Regions from separate parts of the Idiomarina sp. H2 genome, predicted to be linked through region 2. Evidence: predicted binding sites of a transcription regulator. Region 2 holds the regulator's gene; each other region holds the start of a gene.

Region 1 (3,282 bases), on a different contig from region 2:
CCCAGAACAGGATATCGACACCCAGTTTCTGATACTTAGGATCTTTACCGCCATTAATAATCGGCGCCAGGAAGAGGCCAGCAGCCAGGAACCCGGTTGCTATCCAGAACATGGCAGCCTGAATGTGCCAGGTACGGGTTAGTGAGTAGGGGAACCACTCGGAAATATTAATGCCGTAGAACTCCTGTCCTTCGACTGTGTAGTGTGCGGTTAAGCCACCCAGTAAAACTTGTAGCGAGAACAGCGCGACCACAATAAAAAGGTATTTACCTAAGGCTTTTTGTGAGGGCGTGAGCTTAATTTTGGCTATCGGATCATGTTCTGGAGCAACAGGGTCTTCTTCGTCGTGTTGACGTAAAAACGCCCATGCCCAGATTAAGAAGCCAACACCGGCAATTAAGAGAATAACGCTGACAATAGACCAGATAATATTTTCCGCGCTCGGCACATTGTCTATCAGAGTCTCATGTGGCCAGTTGTTGGTATAAGTAATATCTGAGTCAAAACGTTCTGTCGACGCGGCCCATGCTGTCCAGAAGAAAAAGTCGTTCATTACCGCACGACGTGCTTCTGAAGGAAGCGTATTTTCTTTCATGGCGTAGTTAACGCGGGTAGGGCGCAGCTCCGGGTCATCGCTGAACAGTTTTGAGTAATACTCGCCGGTTTGCTCAATGGCCTTAATGCGTCGTGAACTTAGAATAACGGTATCTGAAGCTTTATCGTAAGTATTGGTCCGATACTCTTCTTTTAGCTCGTATTCAAGTTGATTTTGCTGTGAACCCTCAAGCTGTTCGTAGGGTTTACCAAAGACTTCGTTGGCGCGAATGTCCAGCCAGGCCAGAAGTTCGCGGTGTAGCCAGTCAGCTGTCCAGTCGGGCGCCTGATAAGCACCGTGCCCCCAAATGGAACCCAGCTGCATGCCACCAACAGACTGCCAGGCGGTTTGCCCGTCTAAAACAGACTCTTCGGTTGCAATGACTTTGCCATTGGTACTCATGAACTTATCCGGAATAGGCGGAGCTTCCCGGTAAACTTCCGTTCCGAAGTACCCTAAAAGTCCAAAAGTAATTGCGAGAACTGCAATTAGCGTCCACCAAAGCTTACGATAACCGGCCATAATTGACCTCCTTGATGCTGAACAGCTTCATATTGTTACTCCATAGGTTTATGAGCAGAGAATTTTTATTAATTCGCTATGCATTCACCTAAGTGCAATATTAAGGCCATAGTTTAATCAACTGATAAATAAGGGATTTAATTCTAAAAGGGTATTTATGACTTAAGTTTATTAGGTTGTTTTTACTTTTATGGTTAAAAGTACCCGAAAGGTTATTTCTACCCTTTAATGGGTATCTCTTTGTGGCTCCGGTCATTTTTTCCTTCTTGCTTAAATCTTGAGCGTGATCAATGCGCCCGAAACAGACTTAACTATGCTGAAGCACAATATGTAGTGATTATTTTTATATTAATAACAATATATGGTGTTTTATGGCGATTTACCCTACAAGGCTACATTACAGCGCGGAGCAAATTGTCTGGCAGGAGGTTCCCGGAGAAGTGGCCTTGGCTTACACCATTACCGGCTGCCCGGTTGGCTGTAAAGGCTGCCACAGTGTGGATAGCTGGCCGGTGGGAAGCGGGTCGCCTTTAACGCAGGAACATCTGGCACAGCAGCTGCAAAAATACCGTGGGTTAATTAGCTGCGTTCTCTTTCTGGGCGGCGAATGGCAGCCCACAGCACTACTGAAACTATTAAAGCAAGTACGAAACGAAGGGCTGGAAACCTGCCTGTATACCGGCTATGAAAACGTCACTCTGGCCCTTCGCGAACAACTGACTTACTTAAAAACCGGGCCGTGGATTGCTGCCCGGGGCGGGCTGGAAAGCCCAACCACCAACCAACGCTTTTATGATTTACGGACCCAGCAGTTATTGAACTGCAAGTTTCAAACAGGAGAATAATTATGTTGCGCTTAAACGAGGAACAAGTCACTGGCAAAGTCGATTTCATTCACGAGTATCTGCATGCTCAAAACGCGGCTGATGGCTCGAAAATGGATGCAAACGCCAACGTCACACAAAAGAATATAGCAACGCTTGAAGCTGAGTTAATGAAAGACTTTTTTGTGCAGGTTAACCGCAAGCAAGTCAGCAATAAAATCAGTGAGCTTTTTGGTAACGAGCTGGCAAAAGAGTACGTTCGACAAATTGAAGATCATGAAATATACGTACATGACGAAACCAGCCTCAAACCTTACTGTGTTTCAGTCACTATGTATCCGTTTTTACGTGACGGCTTAACTAAGCTGGGTGGCGAATCTCAGGCACCCAGGCACCTGGAATCGTTTTGCGGTACCTTTGTTAACTTCGTTTTTGCCGTGAGTTCGCAGTTTGCCGGAGCCGTTGCCACGGTCGAGTTCTTAACTTACTTTGATTACTTTGCCCGTAAAGACTACGGCGACGATTATTTAAATACCCATCGTCACCAGATTGAAAACCATCTGCAGCACGTGGTGTATGCGCTGAATCAGCCTGCGGCAGCACGCGGCTACCAGAGTGTGTTCTGGAACATCTCAATTTACGACCAGCATTACTTTGACAGTATGTTTGGTGAGTTTGTTTTCCCTGCGGACTTCACTAAGCCAGAGTGGAGCTCGGTTAGCGCACTACAGGATTTCTTCCTGGACTGGTTTAACAAGGAACGGGAAAAGACCATTTTGACCTTCCCTGTGGTGACGGTGGCCATGTTAACCGACAAGGGACAATGCAAAGATCAGGCATTTGCCGAAAAAATTGCTGGAGAAATGGCAGGCGGAAATTCCTTCTTTGTCTACTTGTCCGACAATGCCGACTCGTTAGCGTCCTGTTGCCGGCTACGTAGTGAAATTAGCGATAATACCTTTTCTTATACTCTGGGTGCAGGTGGTGTCGCGACAGGCTCTATTAATGTCATAACCATGAACATGAACCGTTTGGTGCAGGATGGCAGAGATTTAGAGGAAGAAGTCAGCAAAATTCATAAATATCAAGTGGCTTACAGAAAGCTGATGGAAGAGTACAAAGAAGCGGGCCTGTTAACCGTGTACGACGCGGGTTTTATTACCCTGGACAAGCAGTTTTTGACTATTGGTATTAACGGCATGGTTGAAGCGGCTGAATCTCAGGGCATTACTGCGGGAAACAACGAGGCCTATAAAGACTTTGTACAAAGCCATTTAAAAGTGATTTACGACGCCAATAAAGCGGCGAAAAAAGAATACGGTTATATGTTCAACACTGAGT
Region 2 (3,282 bases):
CCCGCGACATTGAATAGATATATTGCGCCATAGCGACGTAAAATCCTTCTTATCAACAAAAAAGTTACTGCATAGTTTACTGTTATTTACGGACATCCCCAAACTTTGTTGTGCTGAACTAGGCACTCATTTGTGTTTTAAGGTAAAATAGCGGGCAAATTAAGACCATTTAATGATTTGGAGAGCTGTAATGCTGAAATCTGAGATGAACATTGCCGACTTTGACGCGGACTTATGGCAGGCGATGCAGGGTGAAGTTGAACGTCAGGAACAACACATTGAGTTGATAGCATCGGAAAACTACACCAGTCCGCGGGTAATGCAGGCTCAGGGGTCACAACTGACCAACAAATACGCAGAAGGCTATCCGCACAAGCGTTACTACGGCGGCTGTGAGTTTGTTGATAAAGTAGAAGACTTGGCTATTGAGCGGGCAAAAGAATTGTTCGGCGCCAAGTATGCAAACGTACAACCGCATTCCGGTTCTCAAGCCAACACCGCTGCCTTTATGGCAATGATGGAAGCCGGCGATACCTTTCTTGGTATGAGCCTGGCTCACGGCGGTCACTTAACACACGGCTCTGGTGTGAACTTTTCGGGCAAACTTTACAATGCGGTTTCATACGGCCTGGATGAATCCACCGGTGAAATTGACTATGCCGAAGTTGAAAAGCTGGCGCTGGAACATAAACCGAAAGTTATCGTCGCAGGTTTCTCTGCGTATTCAGGCATTGTTGACTGGGCAAAATTCCGTGAAATTGCCGATAAAGTTGATGCTTATTTAATGGTTGATATGGCGCACGTAGCGGGTCTGGTTGCTGCCGGCGTTTATCCGAATCCTGTACCTTATGCTCATGTTGTCACTACCACTACGCACAAAACTCTGGCGGGTCCTCGTGGCGGTTTGATTATTTCCGGCAGCGATGATGAAAAGTTACACAAGAAGTTAAATAGTGCGGTATTCCCGGGTAATCAGGGTGGGCCGCTGTGTCACGTAATCGCGGGTAAAGCGGTGGCTTTTCAGGAGGCGCTGCAGCCAGAATTTAAAGACTACCAAAAGCAGGTGTTAGTGAACGCCAATGCCATGGTAAAAACCATGCAGGCGCGCGGTTACAAAATTGTGTCGAACGGCACTCAGAATCATTTATTCCTGGTCGACCTTATCGACAAAGATATTACTGGCAAAGACGCTGATGCGGCTTTAGGTAACGCGTTCATTACCGTAAACAAAAATGCGGTTCCTAATGACCCGCGCTCACCTTTTGTCACTTCAGGTCTGCGTTTAGGCACGCCGGCAATTACTCGCCGCGGCTTTAAAGAAGCTGAGGCTGAGCAGGTCGCCAACTGGATTTGCGACGTGCTGGATGACATTGCTGACGAAAGCAAAATTAATGAAGTTCGCGAGCAAGTAAAAGCGTTATGCGCTAAGTTTCCGGTTTACGGTTAATTGCGATCAGTTGTAGAGCGCACATAAAGGAGTCAGGCAATGCATTGTCCATTTTGCGGCACACAGGATACTAAGGTTATCGATTCGCGATTGGTTGCGGATGGTGCCTCGGTTCGTCGCCGGCGTGAATGTAATCATTGCAAGGAACGCTTTACAACCTTTGAGACCGCTGAGCTGGTCATGCCGCGGGTTATCAAAACTGATGGTTCCCGCGAACCATTTAACGAAGATAAACTCCGAAATGGATTGCTGAGAGCGCTGGAAAAGCGGCCTGTGAGTCTCGAGTTGATGGAGCAGGCTATTAACAAGATTAAATCCAGTATCCGGGCAACCGGTGAGCGTGAAATAAGCAGTAACTTCGTCGGCAGTCTGGTAATGGAAAATCTCAAGCAGATAGACAAGGTTGCTTACGTTCGTTTTGCTTCTGTTTATCGCTCGTTTGAGGACATTCGCGAATTTGGTGAAGAAATAGCGCGCCTTAATGACTGAGTTAAACCCGCAGTACTTTGACCATCAAATGATGCACCGTGCTTTAATGCTGGCACGGCGTGGGCTGATGACGACCCGGCCAAACCCTGCGGTGGGTTGCGTAATTACTTCTGATAATAAGGTTGTCGGTGAGGGCTGGCATCATCAGGCTGGCGAGCCTCACGCTGAAGTACATGCTTTGCGCGCGGCAGGACAAAAAGCCCGGGGCGCAACGGCCTACGTCACGTTGGAGCCATGCAGTCATATAGGCCGCACACCTCCTTGTTGCGATGCGTTAATTGAGGCCGGAATAAAACGTGTTGTGGTTGCAATGCAGGATCCAAACCCCCGGGTTAGTGGCAATGGTATTCAGCGTTTAAAAGAGGCCGGTATTTCTGTGGACGTCGGTGTACTGCAATCGGCTGCAGAAAGTTTGAATCCCGGATTTATCTCGCGTATGACGCGACAACGCCCGTGGGTAACCCTAAAAATGGCAACCTCACTGGATGCAAAAACGGCGTTGTCAGATGGCCGCAGTCAATGGATAACGTCCTCTGCCGCCCGCAGTGACGTGCAGTTTTTTCGGGCACAGGCCGATGCCATACTGAGTGGTGCTGCAACGATTCTGGCTGACGATCCTAAATTGACAGTGCGTGTTGACCAGTGGCCAAAATCAAGACCGCTGCCTGAGCCTTTAAAACAGCCGGTACGTATTATTATTGACAGTCAGCACAGGGTGAATGATGAGGCCAGAGTTTTTGACTCTCCGGCGCCGGTGTGGTTAGTGCGAACAACTGCTGGTAAACCCAGTTGCCATCCACATTGTCATGAATTAATTATTGCCGCAGACCCTAACGGTAAAGTGAGTCTGCCGGCGCTTATGGTTGAATTGGCTAACCGCGAAATTAACCAGTTATGGACTGAGTGTGGGGCGAATTTGGCGGGCGCTCTTATTCAGCAGCAATTATGCGACAGATTGATGATTTACAGTTCGGGTCAGTTATTGGGCCATCATGGACGTTCGGTTATCGACATGAACGAGCCGTTGAATTTAGCTTCAGCACCAAGGTTTAAAATTATTGATCGTCGGCAGGTAGGCCCTGATCAACGCTTGGTAGCAGTACCTCATACACAAGATTAAAAGGTAAAGCGTTATGTCACTGCATAGCACAGAAGAGATTATCGAAGATATTCGTCAGGGTAAAATGGTTATCCTTATGGATGACGAAGATCGCGAAAACGAAGGTGATATCATTATTGCAGCCGAGTGTGTGACGCCGGAAACTATCAATTTTATGGCGCGTTATGGTCGCGGACTAATTTGTCTGACGTTAACGGAAGAACGCTGTGAGCAACTGAATTTGCCG
Region 3 (3,282 bases), on a different contig from region 2:
TCGCTCTAAAAGTGAACAAAAAAACGTCGATCCGGAAGAGATCGCAAAATTTTCAGCCCTGGCCTCGCGTTGGTGGGACCCCGATGGAGAATTCAAACCCTTACATAAAATAAACCCCGTTCGGCTGGGGTTTATCGAAAATCATACAGAGGGTCTGTTCGGCAAAAACGTACTGGATGTTGGTTGCGGTGGCGGGCTATTAAGTGAAGCGATGGCTGAACGCGGTGCAAAAGTTACCGGTATTGATTTAGCCGAACAGTCATTAAAAGTCGCACGCTTGCACGCGTTAGAAAGCGGCCGTGAAATTGATTACCAGTGCATTGCCATTGAAACTCTGGCAGAGCAGCAACCGGAAAGCTTTGATGTGGTTACTTGTCTGGAGATGCTGGAGCACGTACCCGACCCTGACGCTATTGTCCGGGCTTGCACAAAAGCACTTAAACCTGGTGGGCACATCTTTTTCTCGACCTTAAACCGCAATGTAAAGTCGTGGCTATTAGGTATTGTTGTCGCCGAACATGTTTTAGGCTGGGTTCCCAAAGGAACTCATCAACATCAACGTTTTATCAAACCGTCAGAGCTACTGCGTATGACAGATGCAGCCGGATTAGAAGATATCGCCATTAATGGTCTTATCTTTAATCCGCTTAAAGGCTTTGTTCTTTCAGAAAAAGATGTTGATGTGAATTACATTATCGCTTTAAAAAAACCGGAGTCATAAATGCCCTCATCAGACAGAAATTCTCCGGTAAAGGCGGTGTTGTTCGATTTGGATGGCACACTGCTTGATACAGCCCCCGACCTGGGTGCCGCACTAAATGCCGTGTGCGAACAATACCAACGCCCTGCCATTACGGCTGAGGTATTTACGCCTGTTGCATCACATGGTTCCAGAGGCATGCTACAGCTTGCTTTCGCTAATGAGTACAGCGACAGGGAAGCCGAACTGCGACATGCTTTTTTGAGTGCTTATAAAGAAAACATAGCCACTCATACACAGCCTTACCCGGGCGTTCTGGAGCTACTGGCTGTGCTGCAACGCGAATCCATTCAAGTTGCCATAGTCACCAATAAACCAGAACGACTTACACAACAGTTATTGCCTCATTTTCCGGAGTTTGAAGCTATTAGTGTAGTCGTAAGCGGCGATACCTTAAGCGTCTCAAAGCCGTCGCCGGAACCTTTGTTCTATGCGGCTGAACAGCTGGGAATAGAACCTGCCGACTGTCTTTATGTCGGAGATGCGGAACGGGATATCGAAGCTGGCCGCAATGCCGGTATGGTTACTGTGCTTGCTGAATATGGCTATATTAGCAATGAAGATCAGCCACAACGCTGGCAAGCCGATTACCATATTGCCTCGCCCCTGGAGTTACTGGAGCTACTTGCTATAAATAATTCTTGATCTATAAACACATTTTGAAAGATCAAAAAAATATATAGCAAGATTACCTGCGCAAACTCACGCCAAATAAAGGCTGACAAAAAATCAAGATTTCTAAATCAAAATTATTCTTGTTTTTGGCCGTAAATTTACTTGATCGAAGTGACAGTTAGACCTAGCATACTCCTCATTCCCAAGACACTAGATATTGTGTAAATATCGCCCTGTACAACTAATAAGCACAATATCTTGTGGCTACAAACATATAACAAAAGCTAAGAGTCAGCGCAAAATGAACGAGCAACTATATGTCACTAAACGCAGCGGCGAACGCGAACCGCTAAACCTCGATAAAATTCACCGGGTCATCATGTGGGCCGCTGAAGGTCTTAACAATGTTTCAGCTTCTCAGGTCGAAATTAAGTCTCACATTCAGTTTTACGACGGTATTAAAACCGAAGATATCCACGAGACCATCATCAAAGCTGCAGCTGATTTAATTTCAGAAGAAGCGCCTGATTATCAATACATGGCCGCGCGTTTAGCTATTTTCCACTTGCGCAAACGGGCCTACGGTAAGTTTGAGCCTCCGCGTCTCTACGATCAGGTCAAAAAGATGGTTGCAGAGCATCGCTACGATGAGCACCTGCTGGAAGACTATACTGAAGCAGAATTTGACCAGATGGACGAAATTCTGGATCACTGGCGTGACATGAACTTCTCTTACGCAGCCGTTAAGCAGCTTGAAAACAAATATCTGGTTCAAAACCGGGTTACCGGCGACATCTATGAAAGCGCTCAGTTCTTATACATTCTGGTAGCGGCTTGTTTGTTTGCTAACTACCCGAAAAGCACTCGTATGGACTACGTTAAACGTTTCTACGACGCCGCTTCTGAATTCAAAATCTCGCTACCAACACCTATCATGTCGGGTGTGCGCACGCCTACGCGTCAGTTCAGCTCCTGCGTTCTGATTGAAGCCGGCGATAGCCTTGACTCTATTAATGCCACTTCAAGCGCCATCGTAAAATACGTATCGCAGCGCGCCGGTATTGGTATTAACGCCGGGCGTATTCGCGCTCTGGGCAGCCCTATTCGTAACGGTGAAGCCTTCCACACAGGTTGTATCCCGTTCTATAAATACTTCCAGACAGCGGTTAAAAGCTGTTCGCAAGGCGGTGTTCGTGGTGGCGCGGCTACCCTGTTCTACCCACTTTGGCATCTGGAAGTTGAAAGCTTATTGGTACTGAAAAACAACCGCGGTGTTGAAGAAAACCGGGTTCGTCATCTGGATTACGGTGTGCAGTTTAACCGCACCATGTACCAACGTCTGATTAAAGACGATTATATTACCCTGTTCAGCCCGTCGGACGTTCCGGGGCTTTACGACGCGTTCTTTGAAGATCAGGACGAATTTGAGCGTTTGTACCTTCAGTACGAACAGGATGAAAGCATCCGTAAAAAACGCATTAAAGCCATTGAGTTGTTTGGCCTGTTTATGCAGGAACGCGCCAGTACTGGCCGTATCTACGTACAAAACGTTGACCACTGCAACACGCACAGTCCGTTCGATTCTAAAGTTGCTCCTATTCGTCAGAGCAACCTGTGTCTTGAAATTGCGTTACCAACTAAGCCCCTAAGCCATGTGAATGACGAAGAAGGTGAAATTGCCCTTTGTACTTTATCGGCTTTTAACTTAGGCAAAATTGAGAGCTTAAGTGAATTTGAAAACCTGGCCGACTTAGCCGTGCGCGCACTGGACAGCCTGCTGGATTATCAGGAATACCCTGTTCCGGCCGCTTATAATGCCACCATGAACCGCCGTACTCTGGGTATTGGTGTTATTAACTTTGCTTACTACCTGGCCAAGCACGGCGTTAAATATTCGGACGGCTCTG

What was found. The regulator NrdR, encoded in region 2, represses ribonucleotide reductase genes. The targets are predictions, from matches to a motif close to AAACACNANATNTNGTGTTT.
Region 1: the regulator NrdR is predicted to act here: its motif matches at 1,437-1,456, upstream of nrdG (anaerobic ribonucleoside-triphosphate reductase activating protein).
Region 3: the regulator NrdR is predicted to act here: its motif matches at 1,622-1,641, upstream of nrdA (class 1a ribonucleoside-diphosphate reductase subunit alpha).

Annotation. Positions count from the first base shown of each region.
Region 1 is NZ_SNZY01000002.1:103,257-106,538, reverse strand. It holds gene DET62_RS02725 (nitric-oxide reductase large subunit) at 1-1,117, opposite strand, end outside; gene nrdG (anaerobic ribonucleoside-triphosphate reductase activating protein) at 1,489-1,962, shown strand; gene nrdD (anaerobic ribonucleoside-triphosphate reductase) at 1,965-3,282, shown strand, end outside.
Region 2 is NZ_SNZY01000011.1:23,196-26,477, forward strand. It holds gene ettA (energy-dependent translational throttle protein EttA) at 1-31, opposite strand, end outside; gene glyA (serine hydroxymethyltransferase) at 191-1,447, shown strand; gene nrdR (transcriptional regulator NrdR) at 1,487-1,936, shown strand; gene ribD (bifunctional diaminohydroxyphosphoribosylaminopyrimidine deaminase/5-amino-6-(5-phosphoribosylamino)uracil reductase RibD) at 1,929-3,056, shown strand; gene ribBA (bifunctional 3,4-dihydroxy-2-butanone-4-phosphate synthase/GTP cyclohydrolase II) at 3,070-3,282, shown strand, end outside.
Region 3 is NZ_SNZY01000003.1:153,165-156,446, forward strand. It holds gene ubiG (bifunctional 2-polyprenyl-6-hydroxyphenol methylase/3-demethylubiquinol 3-O-methyltransferase UbiG) at 1-721, shown strand, start outside; gene gph (phosphoglycolate phosphatase) at 722-1,405, shown strand; gene nrdA (class 1a ribonucleoside-diphosphate reductase subunit alpha) at 1,677-3,282, shown strand, end outside.